Regions from separate parts of the Streptomyces albireticuli genome, predicted to be linked through region 1. Evidence: riboswitches for the same ligand, from Rfam matches in the RefSeq annotation. Region 1 holds a riboswitch; each other region holds the start of a gene.
The links. A riboswitch is a leader RNA that binds a small molecule or an ion and turns the genes downstream of it on or off. The one in region 1 is predicted to bind cobalamin.
Positions count from the first base shown of each region.

Region 1 (5,352 bases):
GAGTGGTGGGTGCGGCGGGGGCGGCGGCGTCGCCGTCACCGGTGGCCGTCGCCGGCCGGCCGGTCGGGCGGGGGCCGGTGGGCACGCCGGCCGCGGCGGTGTCGCGGGGCCCGGCCCCGGGCGTGGAGCGGGCTCCCTCCGTACGGCCTTCGGGGGCCGGTGGGCTGTCCGTGCGGCCGACGGGGGCGGCGCTGCCGGCGGGGTCGGTCACCGGGCCTTCGGCAGGGTTCCGCCGGTGTGCGGCGGCGTCCGCCCGGGTTCCCGTCACGTGGGCCGCCCGCCCGCGGGAGCTCGCCACCGGGCGGCGGGCGCGTCCGGACGGGCCGTCAGGCCCGGTGGACGGTCCGGCGGTGGCCCGGACCGGTGCCGGGGCCACCACGGCCGGGAGCAGGCCCAGCAGGACCGACACCGCCGGCCACAGTGGCAGGTCCGGCGCGGTCAGCGGGACCGCCGGGGGGTGCAGGGCGGCGGGGGCGTACCCGTTCGCCCAGATCATCAGGGCCGCCACCGCCGCGCCCGAGCCCGACACCAGCCAGGCGCGGGTGCCCCAGCGGTCCGGGCGGTAGCGGGTGCGGACCGAGCGGCGGCCGCCCAGCCACAGGCCGGCCAGCGCGGCGGCGAGGCCCGCGAGGAGCAGCGGCAGGCCGTAGCCCGCGCCCTCGTCGGCCAGCAGGCCGTACGTCCCGGCGCAGACGCCGAGCAGCCCGCCCAGGGTGAGGACGTTCGTCGTGAGCCGCACCGCGCGCGGGACCCGCGCCGTACGGCCGTAGCCACGGGCGTCCATCGCCGCCGCCAGCGCCACGGAACGCTCAAGAGCGCCCTCCAGCACCGGCAGACCCACCTGGAGCAGCGCCTTGAGGCCGTGGTCCGGGCGCCCGCGCAGCCTGCGCGCGGCGCGCAGCCGCTGCACGTCCGCCACCAGGTTCGGCGCGAACGTCATCGCGACGACGATCGCCACCCCCGCCTCGTACAGCGCGCCCGGCAGGGACTTCAGCAGCCGCGCCGGGTTCGCGAGCGCGTTCGCCGCGCCGACGCAGATCAGCAGCGTGGCCAGCTTCAGCCCGTCGTAGAACGCGAAGAGCAGCCCCTCGGCGGTCACCCGGCCGCCGATCCGCACCCCCTTCGCCCAGTCCGGGAGCGGCACCTCCGGCAGGGTGACGAGGGTGTGCGTGCCCGGGATCGGCGAGCCGAGCACCACGGCGAAGACCAGCCGGATCCCGATGACGAACAGACCGATCTTGAGGAACGCCCCGTACGAGCGGGCCCACGGCGCGTCCGTGCGCCGCGCGGCCACCACGTACCCGGCGACGCCGATCAGCAGGCCGAGCAGCAGCGGGTTCGTGGTGCGCGACGCGGCGGTCGCGAGGCCCAGGGCCCACACCCACCACGCGCCGGCGTGCAGCGCCGAGGCGCGGCCGGTCAGCGGGGCGGCGGCCGGCGCGGCGGCGCGGTCGCCGCCCCGGCGCGGCGGGGTCCGTCCGCTCATCCGCGACGGCGGCGCGCCTGCCACACGGCGGCGGCACCGAGCACGACCACGGCGGCGACGCCACCGATCAGACCGGCCGAGGGACCGCCGTCGCCGTCTCCTCCGGAGTCCCCGGCGTTCTCCGTGGCCCCGGGGGAGGCGGGCGTGGAGCTCCCCTTCTCCTTCTTGGGCTCCCCGGCGCCGACCTGCTCACCGCAGCCCGACCTCGGGTAGCCCGCGATGCCGCACAGCAGCGCCGACGAGTCGTAGCGCAGCGGCTTCGCGGCGGCCGCGAGGGCCTCGCCGGCGCTCGCGTCCTTCGTCACCTGGGCGCACGCCGTCCGCTGCGCGGGCGGCGTCTCGCCCCCGGGCGCGTCGGCGGGCGTGCCGAAGTCGACGACGACCGCGACCCGCTTCCCGCCGTCCTTCTCCGGCGTGTCCTCGCACACCGCGTCGAAGTCGGCCTCGGCGCGCGGCTTCGCGGCGTCCTTGGAGTCCTCGCTGACGGCGAACCGGAAGCCGATGACGGAGCCGTCGCCGGGCCGCGCCGTGGACGGGCCCTGCGTGGCGTACGCCCAGCCGTCGCCGGAGCTCTCCCAGAACGACCAGTAGCGGTAGCCCGCCGCCTGGGCGGGCGCGGCGCCGAGCGCCGCGAGCAGCCCGGCGAGGAGCAGCGTGCCGAGGGCGCGCGCGCCGCGTCCCCGCGTCACAGCTGCTGCTTCTTCTTGCGGCCGCTGATCAGGAAGCCCGCGCCGACGCTGGCGACGAAGAAGATCCCGACGATCCACCAGGTGCCGAAGCCCCCGTCGTCGTCCTTCTTCTCGTCGTCCTTCTTCTCCCCGGCCGACTCCGCGGCCTCCGGGGCCGGGCCCGTCGCGTTCAGCTGCGCGACCAGGTCGGCGCCGCCGAAGGAGCGCGGGTCGGCGCCGGCCGCGTGCGCGGCGAGCACCAGCTTGGCGAGCTTGCCCGGGTTCTTGTCGGCCCAGGCGGCCGTGCCGCTCTCCTTGGACGCGAGCCACTTCAGCGGCTTCTCGGCGGCCGTACGGTGGCCGCCGGCGGCCAGTGCGATGACGGCGTCGGCGGTGTTGCCCTGGTCGGGCTTGGCCGGGGCGCCGGGCATGGACGGCAGGAGGTAGCCGCCGTTCTTGTCGAGCACCGCCGTGAGGTAGCCGTCCACGGCCTCGGCCGCCGCGGCGGCGTCCTTCGGCCGGGCGCTGTCGTCGCCCTCGCAGGACAGCGGCTTCACCGGCGCGTCGGCGTCCTTCTTCACCGGGTCGACCAGGAAGCCCTTACCCCGGGTGGCCAGACCCGCGGCCGCGCTGGCGAGGTTGTCGGCGCGCAGCCCGTCCTTGTCCTTCAGGTACGAGAAGGCGCCGCGCTCCTCCTCCTTGGCGTCGCAGCCGAGCTGGAAGGTGAGCAGGGCGTCGACCGGGTTCTTGCCGTCCTTGACGGCGGCCTTCGCCGCGTCCTGCCCGGCGGCGGCGAACGCGCCGACGGCGATGGAGGTGGAGTTGGCGTCGCTGGGGCTGCCGGCCTGGTAGCCCCAGCCGCCGTCGGCGTTCTGGTGGGCCTTGAGCCAGTCGAGGCCCTTCTTCACCGCGTCGCCCTGCCCGCCGGCGGCCACCAGACCCTGCACGGCGGCGGCCGTCGCGTCGGTGAACTCCTCCTTCTGCGGGTCGCACGCCTTCGAGGTGTCCGCGCGGTAGCCGGGGAAGGCACCGTCCGCGCACTGCTGCCCGGTCAGCCAGTCGACCGCGGACTTCGCGGGCCTGACCCCCACCGCGTCCTGCGCCACGAAGGCCAGGGACTGCCGGAAGACACCGTCGAACTTCGGGTCGGTCGTGCCGTACAGCCCGGACTTCGGCGACGGGGACGCGTCGGCGAAGGCGGCGGGAGCCATGGCCGCGCTCAGCACGGCGGCGGCGGCCAGGGCCGCGGCGCCACGGCGCGCGGGGACGGCGAGGGAGGGGGCCATGGGTCGGTGCCTCTCGGTGGGTGTCACTGCGGTGGCCGGCCCGCCAGGGAGGGTGCGCAGCCCCGCACGGCAGCTCCGCCGCGAGGTCCGCGCGGTGGCACCGGGCGCGGCTCCGTATACCTCGACGGTGCCGGTGGGCCGGGCGGCGCCGACGGGCGGCGCGACCGGCTCCGGAAGCCTTGCCGCCAGGGACCGGGTGGTCCGGCTCGCACGGCCGGCCGCGGGGGCGGGCCGTGGTCACGGTTGCGGGTCAGCGCCGGATTCGCACCGGTCTTTCCCCGTTCCGCGGCGGGATGAAGTTGTCACGCACACTTTAGCCGTCCCTTTACACCGTGCTCATACCGCCACGTATGCGACCGGGTGGCTGCCCGGCACGGCCTCGGCCTGCCGCCGCGCGACGAGGTGGCGCAGGTGCGCCTCGGCCTCGGCGACGGCGATGTTCCGGGAGGCGTACGGGATCCGGTCCCAGGGGCGGTTCCACGCCATGGACGCGGTGAGCTGCCACAGCGTCCGGGGCGTGCCCAGCAGCGCGCGGAGCTCGGCGAGCCGGGCGCGGTGGTGGGCGAGGAGCTCCCGCACCCGGCCGGGGGCGTCGGTGAAGGCGTGCTGGTGGGCGGGGAGCACTTCGGCGGGGTCCAGGGCGGCGACGCGCGCGAGGGAGGAGAGGTAGTCGCCGAGCGGGTCGGCGGGGCCCTCGCCGGGGGCGCGGGCGGGCTCGTAGATCTCGTAGAGGCCCACGTGCGGGGTGATCCCCGGCAGCAGGTGGTCGCCGGAGAAGAGCCGGCCGTTGCCCGCGCCGCCGTGCGGATGGGCCTCCTCCAGGTGCAGGCAGACGTGGCCGGGGGTGTGCCCCGGGGTCCAGACGGCGCGCAGCCGGCGGCCGGGCAGGTCGAGCAGCTCGCCGTGGACGAGCTCGCGGTCCGGCAGCGCCGCCCGCCGCCCGGGCAGTTCCCGGGCGGCGGCCCGCGCCGCCTCCAGCCGCGCCACGTGCCCGGCGGGCGCGCCGGCCGCCGTCAGCTTCCCGGCGAGCAGGTCGATCCAGCCGCCGGGCGGCGTCCCGCGCAGGTGGCGGACCAGCTCCGTGTCGGCGGGGTGCATCGCGATCCAGGCGCCGGAGGCCTCGCGCACCCGGCCCGACAGGCCGTGGTGGTCCGGGTGGTGGTGGGTGACGAGGACGCCGTGCAGCGCCGCCACGGACGTGCCGCAGGCGGCCAGGCCCGCGGTGAGGGCGTCCCAGGAGGCGGGGTCGTCCCAGCCGGTGTCGACGAGGACCGGGCCGCGGCCGGTGTCCAGGAGGTGGACGAGCGTGTGGCCGAGGGGGTTGCCGGGGATCGGGACGGGGACGGACCACACGCCGCCGCCGTGGTCGGTCACCGGGGGTGGGGGCGGGGCGGGCGTTCCGGGCGGCCCCGGTGTCCCGGGCGGCCCGGGTGGTCCTGGCGTCGCGGGTGTGCGCGGTACGTCCGGCACGTGCGCCATGGGCACCTCCCCCGTCACCGCCGCACGGCGGCCATTGCCCACTATAACGAGAACTGCTATCAGTTCTGATGCTGCGTCAGATCGGCGTCGGGGCCGGCGCCGAGCCGCGTCGGATCTACTGGGCGGGCGCACCGCCCGCCCGTGGGAGGCACCGGGCAATGGGCGAACTCATCGAGTACGGGCAGCTGTTCATCGGCGGCGCCATGACCGACCCGGCCGGCCGGGACACCATCGACGTCGTCTCGCCGCACACCGAGCGCGTCATCGGACGCGTACCGCACGCCGGCTTCGAGGACGTCGACCGGGCCGTGGCCGCCGCCCGGGCGTCCTTCGACTCCGGCGTCTGGGCCGGCCTGCCGCTGGCCGGGCGGATCGAGGTCGTCACCCGGATCAAGGACGGGATCGCCGCCCGCCACGAGGAGCTCGCCCGGAC
Region 1 covers NZ_CP021744.1:5,425,790-5,431,141, forward strand. The annotation lists gene SMD11_RS23475 (energy-coupling factor transporter transmembrane component T) at 1-1,486, opposite strand, end outside; gene SMD11_RS23480 (SCO2322 family protein) at 1,483-2,175, opposite strand; gene SMD11_RS23485 (prenyltransferase/squalene oxidase repeat-containing protein) at 2,172-3,440, opposite strand; cobalamin riboswitch at 3,648-3,769, opposite strand; gene SMD11_RS23490 (MBL fold metallo-hydrolase) at 3,777-4,814, opposite strand; gene SMD11_RS23495 (aldehyde dehydrogenase) at 5,078-5,352, shown strand, end outside.

Region 2 (5,352 bases), 4.5 Mb from region 1:
GCCCCCCGAAGGCCGCCACCATCAGCGGGATGGTCACGAACGGCCCGATGCCGCACATCTGGCTCATGTTGAGCGCGGTGGCCTGGAAGAGCCCGATGCGGCGTACGAACCCGACCCGCGGCTCCGGCCGTTGTCCCGTGTCTGCCATGGCGGTCAGCCCTTTCTCGCGCCGGACGGTGCCCTGCCCACTGCACAGGTAGCACCGGCGTGCCGGAAGCGTCCATGACCTGGACGTCGGTGAACCGTCCGGGCGTTCTGTCACCGCCCGGACGGCGCAGTGTAGGTTCCGACTCCGAGGGAGCGCGGGCGAACGCGCGGAACCGGGGAACGGGGCGTCGAGAGGGCGGACATGCGGGTGCGTGGATCACGGGTGGCCGTCGTCGGCGGGTCGGTCGCGGGGTGCGCCACCGCGCTCGCCGCGGCGCGGGCCGGAGCCGGCGAGGTCGTGGTGTACGAGCGGGCGGCCGGCGGCCTCCAGGACCGGGGCGTCGGCCTCGCCGTCCACGACGACCGCTACGCCGAGCTGGCGGCGGCCGGGCACCTGGGGCCGGACGTGCCCTGGCGGCGGCTGACCCGGCGCCCCTGGATCGTGCGGGACGGCGGCGCGCCCGCCGGACGGGCGGTGGGCGTGCTGCCGTTCCCCTTCCGCTCGTACAACTGGGGATCGCTCTGGCGGGAGTTACGGGCGGGGCTGCCCGCCTCCGTCGGCTACGTCCAGGGCGCGGCCGTCGAGCGGGTGCTGCCCGGACCGGACGGCGCCGCGCTGCGGTTCGCCGACGGGCGCACCGAGCGCTTCGACCTGGTCGTCGGCGCCGACGGCTACCGCTCGGCCGTCCGGGCCGCGACCCGGGCGGCCACCGTGCCCGCGTACGCCGGCTATCTGGCCTGGCGCGGCACCCTGCCGGTGGAGCTGCTGCCCGGCCCCCACGACGCCTGGCCCGAGCACGACGCCGCGACCGTCGTCTTCCCCGGCGGCCATATGATCGTCTACCGCATCCCCGGCCCGGGCGGCCGGGGCACCTCCGCGAACTGGGTCTTCTACACCGCGCCGCCCGCCTCCGTCGGCCCGGCCCTCCGGGACGCCACCAGCCTGCCCGCCGGCACGGTCACCGACGAGCTGGTCTCCCACCACGCGGCGGTCGTCGAGGAGCGCTTCCCGCCGTACTGGCAGGAGGTCGTCCGGCGCACGCCCCGGTCCGGCACGTACGTCCAGCCGATCTACGACCTGGCCGTGCCGCACTACGGCGAGGGCCGGCTCGTCCTCGCCGGGGACGCGGCCGCCGTCGCCCGCCCGCACTCCGGCAGCGGCGCCGTGAAGGCCCTCCAGGACGCCGCGGTGCTGGAGCGGGTGCTGCGCGAGGAGCCGGACCTGGACGCCGCGGTCCGTGCCTACGACGCCGAACGGTCGCCCACCGGCCGGGCCGTGGTCGGCGTCGGCCGCCGGCTCGGCCGCGCGCAGGTGCAGGCCACCCCCGACTGGGCGGCCATGGACCAGGAGGCAGTCGACACCTGGTGGCGCACGGCGGCCGACGGCGGCCGGGGCTTCGGCGGGCAGGCCCTGACGGGGCCTCGGGAGTGACCCGGAAGGCGCGTTCCGGAGTGCGTCCGGCGACGGGGCGGGGCGCTTATTGCACATCTATGGCAACTGCCACATCCTTGCCACAAGCGCCGGTCGGAGCGCTATGGTGGCCCGGCCGTGGTGTTCGGGAAGACCGGTGACAGGCCCTCGTGGCCCGAGTCCGGAGCGGCCCTCGCCACTGTGATCGGGGAGTTCCCGTTCCGTTCCGCGCGCCGCCACGGCGCGCGGAGCCACTGGCCGCAGCCCGCGGCCGGGAAGGCAGGGGCGGGCGCGCGCGAACCCGTAAGCCAGGAGACCGGCCACGGCATCACGCGATGATCCACGAGGTGCTTGGAGCGTTCACCCCCGATGACCCTGCCCACCGACGCCCCCGGCGCCGCCCCCACCGAAGCCCCCGGCGGCGCGCTGCCCGCCTTCCGGTGGCGCCGCCAGGACACCGTACGCACCGCCGGCCTGCTGGCGGTCGTCGCCGCCCTGCACGTCGTCGCGTTCGGCGTCCTCTATCTGCTCGTCGTCCCCGACCACTACACCGTGGGCTCCAAGGTCTACGGGGTCGGCCTCGGCATCACGGCCTACACCCTCGGCATGCGGCACGCCTTCGACGCCGACCACATCGCCGCCATCGACAACACCACCCGCAAGCTGATGGCCGACGGCAAGCGCCCGGTCTCGGTCGGCTTCTGGTTCGCGCTCGGCCACTCCAGCGTCGTGGTGGCCATGGCGGCCCTGGTCGCGGGCGGCACCCAGGCCGCGGGGACCCTCCTCGACGAGGAGTCCACCACGCACCAGACCCTCGGCGTGGTCGGCACCACCGTCTCCGGCGGCTTCCTCTACCTCATCGCCGCCCTCAACCTCGTCGCCCTCGCGGGCATCCTGCGCATCTTCCGCGCCATGCGCGAGGGCCGCTACGACGAGCGGGAACTGGAGCGCCACCTCGACTCGCGCGGCTTCATGAACCGGATCCTCGGCCGCTTCACCCGCTCCATCACCCGCCCCGGCCAGATGTACCCGCTGGGCTTCCTCTTCGGCCTCGGCTTCGACACCGCCACCGAGGTCACCCTCATGGTGATGGCGGGCAGCGGCGCCGCCGCCGGCCTGCCCTGGTACGCGATCCTGTGCCTGCCGCTGCTGTTCGCCGCCGGCATGAGCCTCTTCGACACCCTCGACGGCACGTTCATGAACTTCGCCTACCAGTGGGCGTTCTCCAACCCCGTCCGCAAGGTCTACTACAACCTCACCATCACCGGACTGTCGATCGCCGTCGCCTTCCTCATCGGCACCATCGAGCTGGTGAGCGTCCTGCACGAGAAGCTCGGCCTCGACGACGCGCTGACCGGCTGGATCGCCGGCCTGAACCTCGACAACGTCGGCTTCGTGATCGTCGGCCTGTTCGTGGTCGTGTGGGCGGCGGCGCTGGCGTACTGGCGCTTCGGCAAGGTCGAACAGCGCTGGGCGGCGCGCACGTCGACCGCGGCGCCCAAGGGCTGAGGGGCGCACGACGCGGAGGGGCCGGGAGGAGCCCCGGTGCGTAGCGGGCGGGGCGCCGGGGAAGGCGCCCCGCCCGTCACCGCCTAGGCCGCCGCACCCCGCCCCGGCGGGAACGGCACGGCGGCCAGCACCGGGAGCAGCCACTCCTCCTCGTGGTCCAGATGGGCCGTCAGCTCCGCCACCATCCGCGCCAGTTCCGCCCGGAACCGCACGGGATCCGCCGCTCCGATGTCCCCCAGCAGCGCCAGCAGCTCGTCCTTGACACGCGCCACCGTCCGGTGTTCCTCCCGGAGCCGGCCGAGCGCGTCACGCAGTCGCGGGTGGTGCTCCGCGAGCGCGGGGAAGACATGGGCGTCCTCGCCCGTGTGATGGAACGTCAGGGTCCCGCAGAACGCCAGGCAGTGCTGCCTGATCTGCATGCCCAGCCCCGGCGCCGGCGGTTCGCCGGGGCCCCGGTGGGCCGCGACCGCCGCCAGATGGGCGTCGGTCTCGGCGAATACGTGCTTCAGCTGCGCGCGCAGCCAGGTGTGGACCTCCAGGAGCTTGTCGGCGAGGGTGACGACCTCGCGGGGGCCTCCCGCGTCCGCGTGCTCGGCGCGCTCCAGTGCCACGACGGGCAGGAGGCGGGAGGTCCGCTCCTGGTATGCGGCGTAGCCGGGCTCGGCCCGGGTCACCCGCGCGAACAGCCGGTCGCGCCGGGCGCCCTCGGCGGGGACCGCGACGGCCTCGAACTCCTCGGTGCCCAGCTCCACCCGCACCAGGGGATGGGCGAGCAGGTTGTGGTACCAGGCGGGGTGGGCGGGGGCGCCGAGGTTGGAGCCGACGACCAGCAGGAGCCCCTCGTGGCGGACGTAGCCGAGGGGAGTGGTGTGCGAGGCGCCCGATCGCGCGCCGGTGGTGGTCAGCAGCAGGAGGTCACCGCCCTCGAAGGGGCCGCCGACCTTTCCTCCGTTGGCGCGGAACTCCTCGATGACGGACTGGTTGAACGATATGGGCATGACGGTGTGGGCTCTCCGGAGCGGGTACGTGAGCCGCGGTCGATCGCGGCGAAGTGATGGTGAAGAGCGCGACGGGGCGCGCCGAGGCGCGGCGGCGTGCGGAAAGAGGCACGCGGCGGCGCCGTACGGTCAGGCGCTGCCTGTGAAGTGAGAACTCATGGGAAGACCCTTTGAGGAAAGGTGTCTCGCCCGATCGCCGGCCTGCCCACTGCTCTTCGGCCGGCGTCACGCGGACACGCGCCCCATTAGAGCCATGTGCCGGTGCTCATGTCAATGCGGATGAGGCGCCTCCGCGTCGCTGCCGGCACCCCTGCGCGTCCGGCGCCGCCGCCCGTTCCGCCGCTCAGCGGGGGAGGGCGGCCGCCTCGCTCCCCTCGGCCGCGCTCGCGGGAAAAGGCTGGTCGTGACCGGCGGTGGGGGAGGCGCACACCCCGAACCAGGCGGCGACCCCGAGGACGACTGCGACGAAGCGGCGCATGCGAAGTTCCTTCCGGTGCGGGAGAGTCGGCGCGAGCGGGCGGCTCGGCGGCCGGGTCGCCCGAGGGCTTCCCAGCCGCCGGGACGCGCATGCGGTACTCACCCGAACGGGGGCGGCGGGCGGGGTCCGTGCCCTACGTTCAGGTGAACTCCGGTGGGTTTCCCGGCCCTTGGGTGAGTGGGCGGGGCTCAGCCGCCGGGTGTGTCCTGCGGTGCCCGAGCGGCCCGCGGGCGGGTGTCCGGGCGTTCGTCACGGCGACGCGGCCGGCAGCACGACCTCGAAGCGGCAGCCCCCGGGCACGTTCCGGACCGCCGCCCGGCCCGCGTGGGCCTCGACGATGCCGCGGACGATCGCCAGGCCCAGCCCCGCCCCCGCCGGAGGCGTCCGCGCCTCCGAACCGCGCCAGCCGGTGTCGAAGACGCGCGGCAGGTCCTCCTCCGGGATGCCGCCGCAGCCGTCCGTGACGGACAGGACGACCGTGTCCGCGTCGCGGCGCGCCGCCACGGCGACCGTGCCGTCGGCGGGGGTGCGGCGGATGGCGTTGACGAGGAGGTTGCCCAGTACGCGCGTCATCTCCTTCCCGTCCACTTCGACCGGCACCGGGTCCACCCGGTCCCCGACGAGCCGGACGCCGTGCTCGCGCGCCAGCGGCCCCGCGCCGGCGAGGGCGTCGCCCACCAGGTCGTACACCGACATCCGGCTGGGGGTGAGCGGCAGCGCCCCCGCGTGGATGCGGGAGAGCTCGAAGAGGTCCCCGACCATGGAGTTGAGCCGGTCGACCTCGGTGCGGATCTGCCGGAAGTAGCGCG
Region 2 covers NZ_CP021744.1:967,252-972,603, reverse strand. The annotation lists gene SMD11_RS04225 (APC family permease) at 1-148, opposite strand, end outside; gene SMD11_RS04220 (FAD-dependent monooxygenase) at 350-1,579, shown strand; cobalamin riboswitch at 1,681-1,898, shown strand; gene SMD11_RS04215 (HoxN/HupN/NixA family nickel/cobalt transporter) at 1,928-3,067, shown strand; gene SMD11_RS04210 (nitroreductase/quinone reductase family protein) at 3,151-4,065, opposite strand; gene SMD11_RS36795 (hypothetical protein) at 4,409-4,543, opposite strand; gene SMD11_RS04205 (sensor histidine kinase) at 4,793-5,352, opposite strand, start outside.
Region 2: linked by a shared signal. The riboswitch ahead of SMD11_RS04215 (HoxN/HupN/NixA family nickel/cobalt transporter) and the one ahead of SMD11_RS23485 (prenyltransferase/squalene oxidase repeat-containing protein) in region 1 are both predicted to bind cobalamin.

Region 3 (5,352 bases), 2.7 Mb from region 1:
GCGGCGCCCGGGCCCTCGCCGCCGTGTCTCACGCCGAGCGGCGGCTGCGGCTGTCCGGGCGGGACGTCGCGCGGCTCGCCCCGCTGGCGGCGGAATGGCTGCTGCGCGGCGCGACGTCGGCCGATCTCCGGGAGGCGCTCACCCATGGCCTGCCCGAGCGGGTGCACTCCCCCGCCGGGATCGCCCGCGACCGGCTGCTGCGGAAGATGCCCGATCCGGTGGCCGTCACCCCGTCCGCGCCCCCGCCCCGCCCCTTGCGGCTCTGCACCGGCGGGTGCGGCCGCATGATGCGGCCGGTGTCCGACGAGACCCGCTGCCGGGACTGCCGTACGCACACGGCCGCCACCCCCGACGGCGCCGTCGCCGCCACCCTGCGCGGTGTCGCCGCCGTACGCGAGTCCTTGCGCGGCCGTCATGCCTTACCGCCCCACCCCTCATCCGGAACGGTAACCGCCGGTTACTGAAACCCCCTCCCCCGAACTCACCGTCCGTGCACGGCACTTCCCGGCCAGATGACATTGCCATACCGATATACGGACAGGGGGTGACTCCCACCGGGACGTCGCCTAGATTTCCTGCGCATCACGCAGTGATCACACAGGGGGGAGTCACCAGCATGACGGAACCACCGACAGGGACACCGGAGGACGGTGGCCGGAAGGCCACCGCCGCCGTGACCGTCCCGATGATCGTGGCGGGCATATGCCTGGCCATACCCTTCGTCGCGATGCTGTGGGTCGACTCCTACTCCCGGCTCACGCCCGCCTTCATCGGCATCCCGTTCTTCTACTGGTACCAGATGCTGTGGGTGCTGATCTCGACCCTGCTGACGGTCGTCGCGTACACCATCGTCCGGCGCCACGAGCGGCTCGCGCGGGCGCGCAAGGCGGGTGAGCGGGCATGAAGGACGGCGTGAACGGCGTGGCACTCGCCGTCTTCATCTTCTTCTTCCTCGTCGTCACCGTCATGGGCTTCGTCGCCTCGAAGTGGCGCCGCGCCGAGAACGCGGACAGCCTCGACGAGTGGGGGCTCGGCGGCCGGTCCTTCGGGACGTGGGTGACCTGGTTCCTGCTGGGCGGCGACCTCTATACCGCGTATACGTTCGTGGCCGTCCCGGCCGCCATCTACGCGGGCGGCGCGGCCGGCTTCTTCGCGGTGCCGTACACGATCCTGTGTTACCCGCTCGTCTTCACCTTCCTGCCCCGGCTCTGGTCGGTCTCGCACAAGCACGGCTACGTGACCTCCTCGGACTTCGTCCGCGGCCGGTTCGGGTCCAAGGGCCTGTCGCTGGCGCTCGCGCTCACCGGCATCCTCGCGACGATGCCCTACATCGCCCTCCAGCTCGTCGGCATCCAGGCGGTGCTGGACGTCCTCGGCGTGGGCGGCGGCTCGAACTGGTTCATGAAGGACCTGCCGCTGCTGATCGCGTTCGGTGTGCTCGCGGCGTACACCTACTCCTCCGGGCTGCGGGCCCCGGCGCTGATCGCGTTCGTCAAGGACGCCCTCATCTACATCGTGATCATCGTCGCGATCATCTACATCCCGATCCGGCTGGGCGGCTTCGACCACATCTTCAGCGCGGCGGGCGACGCCTTCGCCGTCAAGAACCCGGAGACGGGCAAGCCGCGCGGCTCCCTGGTGAGCGGGCCGGACGCGCAGTGGGCGTACGCGACGCTCGCGCTGGGCTCCGCGATGGCGCTCTTCCTCTATCCCCACTCGGTGACGGCGGTTCTCTCCAGCAAAGGCCGCAACGTCATCCGCCGGAACACCACGATCCTGCCGCTGTACTCGCTGATGCTCGGGCTGCTGGCGATGCTCGGCTTCATGGCGATCGCCGCCGGGATCAAGGTCAAGAACGGGCAGCTCGCCATCCCCCAGCTGTTCGAGGACATGTTCCCGGACTGGTTCACGGGCGTGGCCTTCGCCGCCATCGGCATCGGCGCCCTGGTGCCGGCCGCGATCATGTCCATCGCGGCGGCGAACCTTTTCACCCGCAACATCTACAAGGACTTCATCAAGCCGGACGCCTCGCCCGAGCACGAGGCGAAGGTCTCCAAGCTCGCCTCGCTCCTGGTGAAGGTCGGCGCGCTGGTGTTCGTCCTGACCATGGACAAGACGGTCGCGATCAATTTCCAGCTGCTGGGTGGCATCTGGATCCTCCAGACCGTGCCCGCCCTCGTGGGCGGCCTCTTCACCCGCTGGTTCCACCGCTGGGCGCTGCTCGGCGGCTGGGTGGCCGGCATGGCCTACGGCACCTGGCGGGCGTACGACACGCCGAGCGCCACCCAGGATCATTTCGGCAATACCAACCTCATCCCCCTTATCGGGGAAAAGGGCTATATCGGGCTGACCGCCTTCGTGCTCAATGTGATCGTGGTCATCGTCCTGACCTTCGCCCTCAGGGCCCTCGGCGCGCCCGACGGCGTGGACGAGACCAAGGCCGCGGACTACACCGCGGACGCCGGCGACCCGGGCGTCCGGCAGGAGCTCCCGCCGGCCACCGCGGGTGCCCCGGGCGGCCACTAGGAGCCCCCAGGAAGGCCCGCCCGGACCAGGCCGGTCCGGCGCCCCCGGCCGGGGCCCGCAGGGCCGCCGCACCCCCTCGCAGGGGCGCGGCGGCCCTCTCTCGTGCCCGGCGCCAAGGCCCGGAATCCTGGGCCCTGTTAGCACATTCCGACCCGCGCGATTACCGCGTGACACAAGATGTGGTGGTGCGTGCGACGGCCAGCACTAGATGTATGCTCGTCCTCGCTGTCGTCGCAGGGGAATCCGGTGGAAATCCGGAACTGTCCCGCAACGGTGCATGTATGCCGTAATGACGCATGCAGGAGTCCGAGTACCTGCCGACAGCACGCCCACCGCCGAGCCCCCGCTCGTCACCGGGCGTTTTGCATTCGTCCGGGCCTCGCGGGTTGGGTCGATGGACGCTTACGAGCATGCCCTGGTGCTGTCAGGCATGCCCGTACGCGCCCGTCGCGCGCCACCCGCCCGGCCCCCTGCCGAGCGAGGGAGAGCCTCAGTGACCATCGCGCCCGCCGATCCGGTCTCAGCGTCCGCGGAAGCGACCGGCGGCCCCGGGACCGCGCTGCTGCGCACCCTGACCGACCTCACCGCCGATCTGCCCGCCACCGACCCCGGAAAGGTCGCCGCCGCCGCGCTGCGCGGCCGCCACCCGGGTTCGGACGAGGCCGAGCTGCGGTCCCTGGCCACCGAGGCCGCGGCCGGCCTGATCTCCGAGGAGCCCCAGTACTCCCGGCTCGCCGCCCGGCTGCTCACCCGCGCGATCGCCGACGAGGCGGCCGGGCAGGGCGCGACCTCCTTCTCCGCCTCCGTCGAGGTGGGTCACCGCGAGGGCCTGATCGCCGACGAGACGGCCGCCTTCGTGCGCGCCCACGCCGCGCGCCTGGACGCCCTCGTCGAGCGGGCGATGGCCGACGGCGCGGACGACCGCTTCGGCTACTTCGGCCTGCGCACCCTGCACAGCCGCTACCTGCTGCGCCACCCGATCACCCGGCAGGTCGTCGAGACCCCGCAGCACTTCCTGCTGCGCGTGGCCTGCGGCCTGGCCGAGGACCACTCGGAGCGCGCCCTGGACGACGTGGCCGAGCTGTACGGGCTGACCAGCACCCTCTCGTACCTCCCCTCCTCCCCCACGCTCTTCAACTCCGGCACCCGCCACCCGCAGATGTCGTCCTGCTACCTGCTGGACTCCCCGCTGGACGAGCTGGACTCGATCTACGACCGCTACCACCAGGTGGCCCGGCTGTCGAAGCACGCCGGCGGCATCGGCCTGTCGTACTCGCGCATCCGCTCCCGCGGCTCGCTGATCCGCGGCACCAACGGCCACTCCAACGGCATCGTGCCGTTCCTGCGCACGCTCGACGCCTCCGTCGCCGCGGTCAACCAGGGCGGCCGGCGCAAGGGCGCGGCCTGCGTCTACCTGGAGACCTGGCACGCGGACATCGAGGAGTTCCTGGAGCTCCGCGACAACACCGGTGAGGAGGCCCGCCGCACGCACAACCTCAACACCGCGCACTGGATCCCGGACGAGTTCATGCGCCGCGTCGAGGCCGACGCCGACTGGTCGCTGTTCTCCCCGGCCGACACGCCCGAGCTGGTCGACCTGTGGGGCGACGAGTTCGACGCCGCTTACCGCAAGGCCGAGGCCGACGGCAAGGCCGTCAAGACCATCCCGGCCCGCGTGCTGTACTCCCGGATGATGCGCACCCTCGCGCAGACCGGCAACGGCTGGATGACCTTCAAGGACGCGTCCAACCGCACCGCGAACCAGACGGCCGAGCCCGGCAAGGTCGTACACTCCTCGAACCTCTGCACCGAGATCCTGGAGGTCACCGACGACGGCGAGACCGCCGTCTGCAACCTCGGCTCGGTCAACCTCGCCGCCCACCTGGGCACCGACGGCGACATGGACTGGGAGAAGCTCGACCGTACGGTCCGTACGGCCGTGACGTTCCTCGACCGCGTCGTGGACATCAACTTCTACCCGACCGAGCAGGCCGGCAACTCCAACAGCCGCTGGCGCCCGGTGGGCCTGGGCCTCATGGGTCTCCAGGACGTCTTCTTCCGGCTGCGCCTGCCCTTCGACTCCGCCGAGGCGAAGGAGCTGTCCACCCGGATCTCCGAGCGCATCATGCTCGCGGCGTACGAGGCCTCCGCCGACCTCGCCGAGCGGCACGGCCCGCACCCGGCCTGGTCCGCGACCCGCACCGCGCGCGGCGTGCTGCACCCGGACCACTACCCGAACGCCGAGCAGCGCTGGGCCGACCGCTGGGGCGCCCTGCGCGCCCGCATCGCCCAGGTCGGCATGCGCAACTCGCTGCTGCTGGCCATCGCGCCGACGGCCACCATCGCCTCCATCGCGGGCGTGTACGAGTGCATCGAGCCGCAGGTCTCCAACCTCTTCAAGCGCGAGACCCTCAGCGGTGAGTTCCTCCAGGTCAACACCTACCTGGTGGAGGACCTGAAGAAGCTCGGCGTCTGGGACCGCACCACGCGGGACGCGATGACCGACGCCAACGGCTCGATCCAGGACATGAACTGGATCCCGCAGGAGGTGCGCGACCTCTACCGCACCGCCTGGGAGATCCCGCAGCGCGCCCTGATCGACATGGCCGCGGCCCGTACGCCGTACCTGGACCAGAGCCAGTCGCTGAACCTCTTCATGGCCTCGCCGACCATCGGCAAGCTCAGCTCGATGTACGCGTACGCCTGGAAGCAGGGCATCAAGACGACGTACTACCTGCGCTCGCGCCCGGCGACCCGGATCGCCCGCTCGGCCTCGGCCGCCGCCACCATCCCCGTCCAGCAGGTCACCCCGGACGCCGACGCCGT
Region 3 covers NZ_CP021744.1:2,721,612-2,726,963, forward strand. The annotation lists gene SMD11_RS11335 (hypothetical protein) at 1-464, shown strand, start outside; gene SMD11_RS11340 (DUF3311 domain-containing protein) at 617-904, shown strand; gene mctP (monocarboxylate uptake permease MctP) at 901-2,526, shown strand; cobalamin riboswitch at 2,722-2,863, shown strand; gene SMD11_RS11350 (ribonucleoside-diphosphate reductase subunit alpha) at 3,020-5,352, shown strand, end outside.
Region 3: linked by a shared signal. The riboswitch ahead of SMD11_RS11350 (ribonucleoside-diphosphate reductase subunit alpha) and the one ahead of SMD11_RS23485 (prenyltransferase/squalene oxidase repeat-containing protein) in region 1 are both predicted to bind cobalamin.

Region 4 (5,352 bases), 1.9 Mb from region 1:
TCGACGCCGCCTTCGCCGGCCGCCGCGCCGAACTGCTCGCCGAGCGCCGGCACCGGGCCGCGCTGCTCGCCATGGGCGACACGCTCGACTTCGTCCCGGCCACCGCCGGCATCCGGGACGACCCCCACTGGCGTGTGGCCCCGCCGGCGCCGGGGCTCACCGACCGCCGGGTGGAGATCACCGGCCCGCCCGAGCGGCGGATGACCGTCAACGCCCTCAACTCCGGCGCACGGGTATGGATGGCGGACTTCGAGGACGCCACCTCCCCCACCTGGGAGAACATCATCGGCGGCCAGCTCAACCTGCTGGACGCCGTCCGGCGGCGGATCGACTTCACCACGCCCGGCGGCAAGGAGTACCGGCTCGGCGAGCGCCTCGCCACCCTCGTCGTACGCCCCCGCGGCTGGCACCTCACCGAGAAGCACCTACTGATCGACGGGCGCCCCGTGGCCGCCTCCCTCGTCGACTTCGGCCTGTACTTCTTCCACTGCGCGCAGCGGCGGATCGACGCGGGCTCCGGGCCGTACTTCTACCTCCCCAAGCTGGAGAACCACCTGGAGGCCCGCCTCTGGAACGACGTCTTCCTGCTCGCCCAGGGGCTCCTCGGCATCCCGCGCGGCACCGTCCGGGCCACGGTCCTGATCGAGACCGTCACGGCGGCGTTCGAGATGGAGGAGATCCTCCACGAGCTGCGCGAGCACAGCGCGGGCCTCAACGCCGGGCGCTGGGACTACCTCTTCAGCGTCATCAAGAACTTCGCGCACCGCCCCGACTTCGTCCTCCCCGACCGGACGCGCGTCACCATGACCGCGCCCTTCCTCCGGGCGTACACCGAGCTGCTGGTCCGCACCTGCCACCGGCGGGGCGCGCACGCCATCGGCGGGATGGCCGCCCAGATCCCCGGCCGGGGCGCGCGCGCCGACGAGGCCGCGCTGGCGACCGTCAGACTCGACAAGGAGCGCGAGGCGGAGGACGGCTTCGACGGCTCCTGGGTCGCCCACCCCGGGCTGGTGCCCGTCTGCCGCGAGGTCTTCGACTCCGTGCTCGACGGCCGGCCGCACCAGATCGAGCGGACCCGCGCCGACGTGGAGGTGACGGCGGCCGACCTGCTCGCCGTGCACCGCACCGGCGGCCCGCCCACCCCGTCCGGCGTCCGTGCCGACATCGCCGTGGCGCTGCGCTACTTCGACGCCTGGCTGCGCGGCAGCGGCGCGGTCGCGCTGTACGGGCTGATGGAGGACGCGGCCACCGCGGAGATCGCCCGCTGCCGGATCTGGCAGTGGCTGCGGCACGGCGTGATCGACCGCGCGGAGGTGCTCACGGTGCTCGACGAGGAGACGGCGGCGCTGGCGGCGGACGACCCACGGGCCCTCGCCGGGCAGGCGCGCGACGTCTTCGTCCGTACGGCCCTCTCCGGCGAACTCCCCGGCTTCTTCACCACCGACGCCTACACCCGGCACCTGGTGCGCCGCCCGGCGGTGCGCTCATGAGCGCGCGCTTCGGCAGGGCCGGGGTGGTCGGCGGCGGCCAGATGGGCGCCGGGATCGCCGAGGTGTGCGCGCGGGCCGGCCTCGACACCGTGCTCTGCGAGGCCGACGGCCCCGCGGCCCGGCGGGCGCGCGAACGGGTCACCCGGTCCCTGGAGCGGGCCGTCGAACGCGGCAAGACCGACCGGTCCGCCGCCGAGGACGCGCTGGCCCGGATGGTCTTCACCGGGGACCTCGACGACCTGGCCGACCGTCAGCTCGTCATCGAGGCCGTCGTCGAGGACGCGGAGACCAAGACCCGCGTCTTCGGCGCCCTCGACAAGATCGTCGAGGATCCGGCGGCGGTGCTCGCCTCCAACACCTCCTCGATCCCCGTGATGCGGCTCGGCACGGCGACCCGGCGCGCCGACCGGGTGCTGGGCCTGCACTTCTTCAACCCGGTGCCCGTGATGCCGCTGGTGGAGATCGTCACCTCGCTGCACACGAGCGCCGAGGCGGCCGCCCTGGCCGAGGAGTTCGCGACCGCGACCCTGGGCAAGACGGCGATCCGGTCCCAGGACCGGGCCGGGTTCGTCGTCAACGCGCTGCTCATCCCCTACCTCCTGGCGGCCGTGCGGATGGCGGAGTCCGGCTTCGCGTCCGCCACGGACGTCGACGAGGGCATGGAGCTGGGCTGTGCGCACCCGATGGGGCCGCTCAGACTGGCCGATCTCATCGGCCTCGACACGGTCGCCGCCATCGCCCAGTCCCTCTACGACGAGTTCAAGGAGCCCCTGTACGCCCCGCCGCCGCTGCTCCGGCGGATGGTCGAGGCCGGGCTGCTCGGACGGAAGTCGGGCCGGGGGTTCCACCGGTACGACAGAGACTGACCCGGGCTGAGGGGCCCGGGTCACCGCCGGGGGGCGGCGGCGCCGGGTCGGCGGCCGCCGCCGCCTTCCGGCCCGCGCCGGCGGCCCGCCACGTGTCCCAGATCACCATCCGGTGGGTGGACGGGGCTGTCAGGGGCCGGGCCCAGCGCCTAGGCTGACGGTGCAGCTGGTTCGCCCTGCCCGCCAGGCAGGCGCGTCGCAAGAGGGAACCCGGTGGGAATCCGGGACTGCCCCGCAGCGGTGAGCGGGAACGACCGCCGTCATCAGCACTGGCCCGACGAGGGCCGGGAAGCGACGGCCAGTAGGAGCCTCGTGTCCCACGAGACGTGCCCGCGAGTCCGAAGACCTGCCACTGCCCGCGCGCACGGACGCGCGCGGAGATCCCGGTGACCTCGAGGGCGGGTCGGCGCACATATCAGGCGGTCGCACACGGCGGTTTCCCTCCGTCGTCGTGGTCCCGCCCGGTTCGCCGTCCCTTCGCGCCCTCACCCCGTCCCCGGGGTCGTATCGGAAGAAGCTCGCGAAGGAGAGTTCCGTGACCAGCAAGTCCGCAGCCGCGGCAGCACGGGCCACCGTGTACGGCTACCCCCGCCAGGGCCAGAACCGGGAACTGAAGAAGGCCGTCGAAGGTTATTGGAAAGGCCGTGTCGACGCCGCCGAACTGCGCCGTACGGCAGCCGGGTTGCGCGCCACGGCCTGGCGCCGGCTCGCCGAGGCCGGCGTCGACGAGGTGCCGACCGGCGACTTCTCGTACTACGACCACGTCCTGGACACCAGCGTCATGGTGGGCGCGATCCCCGCCCGGCACCGCGCCGCCGTCGAGGCGGACGCCCTGGACGGCTACTTCGCGATGGCCCGCGGCACCCAGGACGTGGCGCCGCTGGAGATGACCAAGTGGTTCGACACCAACTACCACTACCTCGTCCCCGAACTGGGCCCGGACACCGTCTTCACGGCCGACTCCACCCGGCAGGTCGCCGAGTTCGCGGAGGCCGCCGCCCTGGGCCTGACCGCGCGCCCCGTCCTCGTCGGTCCGGTCACCTACCTCCTGCTGGCCAAGCCCGCGCCGGGCGTCGCGGCCGGCTTCGACCCGCTGACGCTCCTGGACCGGCTGCTGCCCGTCTACGCCGAGGTGCTCGCCGACCTGCGGGCCGCCGGCGCGGAGTGGGTCCAGCTGGACGAGCCGGCGCTCGTCCAGGACCGCACCCCGGCCGAGCTCAACGCCACCGCGCGCGCCTACCGGGACCTGGGCGGGCTCACCGACCGGCCGAAGCTCCTGGTCGCCTCCTACTTCGACCGGCTCGGCGCGGCCCTGCCGGTGCTGGCCAAGGCGCCGGTCGAGGGGCTCGCCCTCGACCTGACCGGCCCCGCCGCCGCCAACCTCGACGACCTCGCGGCGGCCGGCGGTCTGCCCGGCAAGCGGCTCGTCGCGGGCGTCGTCGACGGCCGCAACGTCTGGATCAACGACCTCACGGCGTCCCTCGCCACCCTCGCCACGCTCCTCGGCCTCGCCGGCCGGGTGGACGTCGCGGCCTCCTGCTCGCTGCTGCACGTCCCCCTGGACGCCGCCGCCGAGCGCGACGTCGACCCCCAGATCGCCCGCTGGCTGGCCTTCGCCCGGCAGAAGACCGCGGAGATCGTCACCCTGGCCCGGGGCCTCGCCAAGGGCACCGGCGCCATCGCGGCGGAACTCGCCGCCAACCGCGCCGACCTGGCCTCCCGGGCCGGTTCCGCGCTCACCCACGACCCGGCGGTGCGGGCCCGCACCGCCGCGGTGACCGACGCCGACGCCCGGCGCTCCCTGCCGTACGCCGAGCGGGCCGCCGCCCAGCGCGCCCGTCTCGGCCTGCCGCTGCTGCCCACGACCACGATCGGCTCCTTCCCGCAGACGGGCGAGCTGCGCGCCGCCCGCGCCGGTCTGCGGGCCGGCCGGATCGACACTGCCGCGTACGAGCGCCGGATCGAGGACGAGATCCGTGAGGTCGTCTCCTTCCAGGAGAAGACCGGCATCGACGTCCTGGTGCACGGCGAGCCCGAGCGCAACGACATGGTGCAGTACTTCGCCGAGCGGCTCACCGGCTACCTCGCCACCCAGCACGGCTGGGTCCAGTCGTACGGCACCCGCTACGTCCGGCCGCCGATCCTCGCCGGGGACATCTCCCGCCCGGAGCCGATGACCGTGCGCTGGACGTCCTTCGCCCAGTCGCTGACCGACCGCCCCGTGAAGGGCATGCTCACCGGGCCCGTCACCATGCTCGCCTGGTCCTTCGTCCGCGACGACCAGCCGCTCGGCGAGACCGCCCGCCAGGTCGCGCTCGCCCTGCGGGACGAGGTCGGCGACCTCGCGGCCGCGGGCAGCCCGGTGATCCAGGTCGACGAGCCGGCGCTGCGCGAGACGCTGCCGCTGCGCTCGGCGGACCACGCCGCGTACCTGGCCTGGGCCACGGAGGCCTTCCGCCTGAGCACGTCCGGCGTCGGCCCGGACGTCCAGATCCACACCCACATGTGCTACGCGGAGTTCGGCGACATCCTCCAGGCCATCGACGACCTCGACGCCGACGTCATCAGCCTGGAGGCCGCCCGCTCCCACATGCAGGTCGCCGGCGAACTCGCCACGGCCGGCTACCCGCGCGAGGTCGGCCCGGGCGTCTACGACATCCACTCGCCCCGCGTCCCCGGCACGGCGGAGGCGGCGGCCCTGCTGCGCAAGGGCCTGGAGGCCATCCCGGCGGAGCGGCTGTGGGTGAACCCGGACTGCGGCCTGAAGACGCGGGGGTGGCCGGAGGTGCGGGAGTCCTTGGAGAACCTGGTGGCGGCGGCGCGGCAGGTCCGTGACGGGCTGCCGACGACGTCCTGAGGGCGGGGCGCCTGCGGCGGGCTTGTTCCCCACCCCGCCCCTTCCCGTAACCGGGGGCTTCGCCCCCGGGCCCCCGGTTCCGCGCTGACGCGCGGTGTCCTCAAGCGCCGGACGGGCTGATTTTCAGCCCGTCTGGGGG
Region 4 covers NZ_CP021744.1:7,287,615-7,292,966, reverse strand. The annotation lists gene aceB (malate synthase A) at 1-1,490, shown strand, start outside; gene SMD11_RS31330 (3-hydroxybutyryl-CoA dehydrogenase) at 1,487-2,356, shown strand; cobalamin riboswitch at 2,524-2,708, shown strand; gene metE (5-methyltetrahydropteroyltriglutamate--homocysteine S-methyltransferase) at 2,892-5,213, shown strand.
Region 4: linked by a shared signal. The riboswitch ahead of metE (5-methyltetrahydropteroyltriglutamate--homocysteine S-methyltransferase) and the one ahead of SMD11_RS23485 (prenyltransferase/squalene oxidase repeat-containing protein) in region 1 are both predicted to bind cobalamin.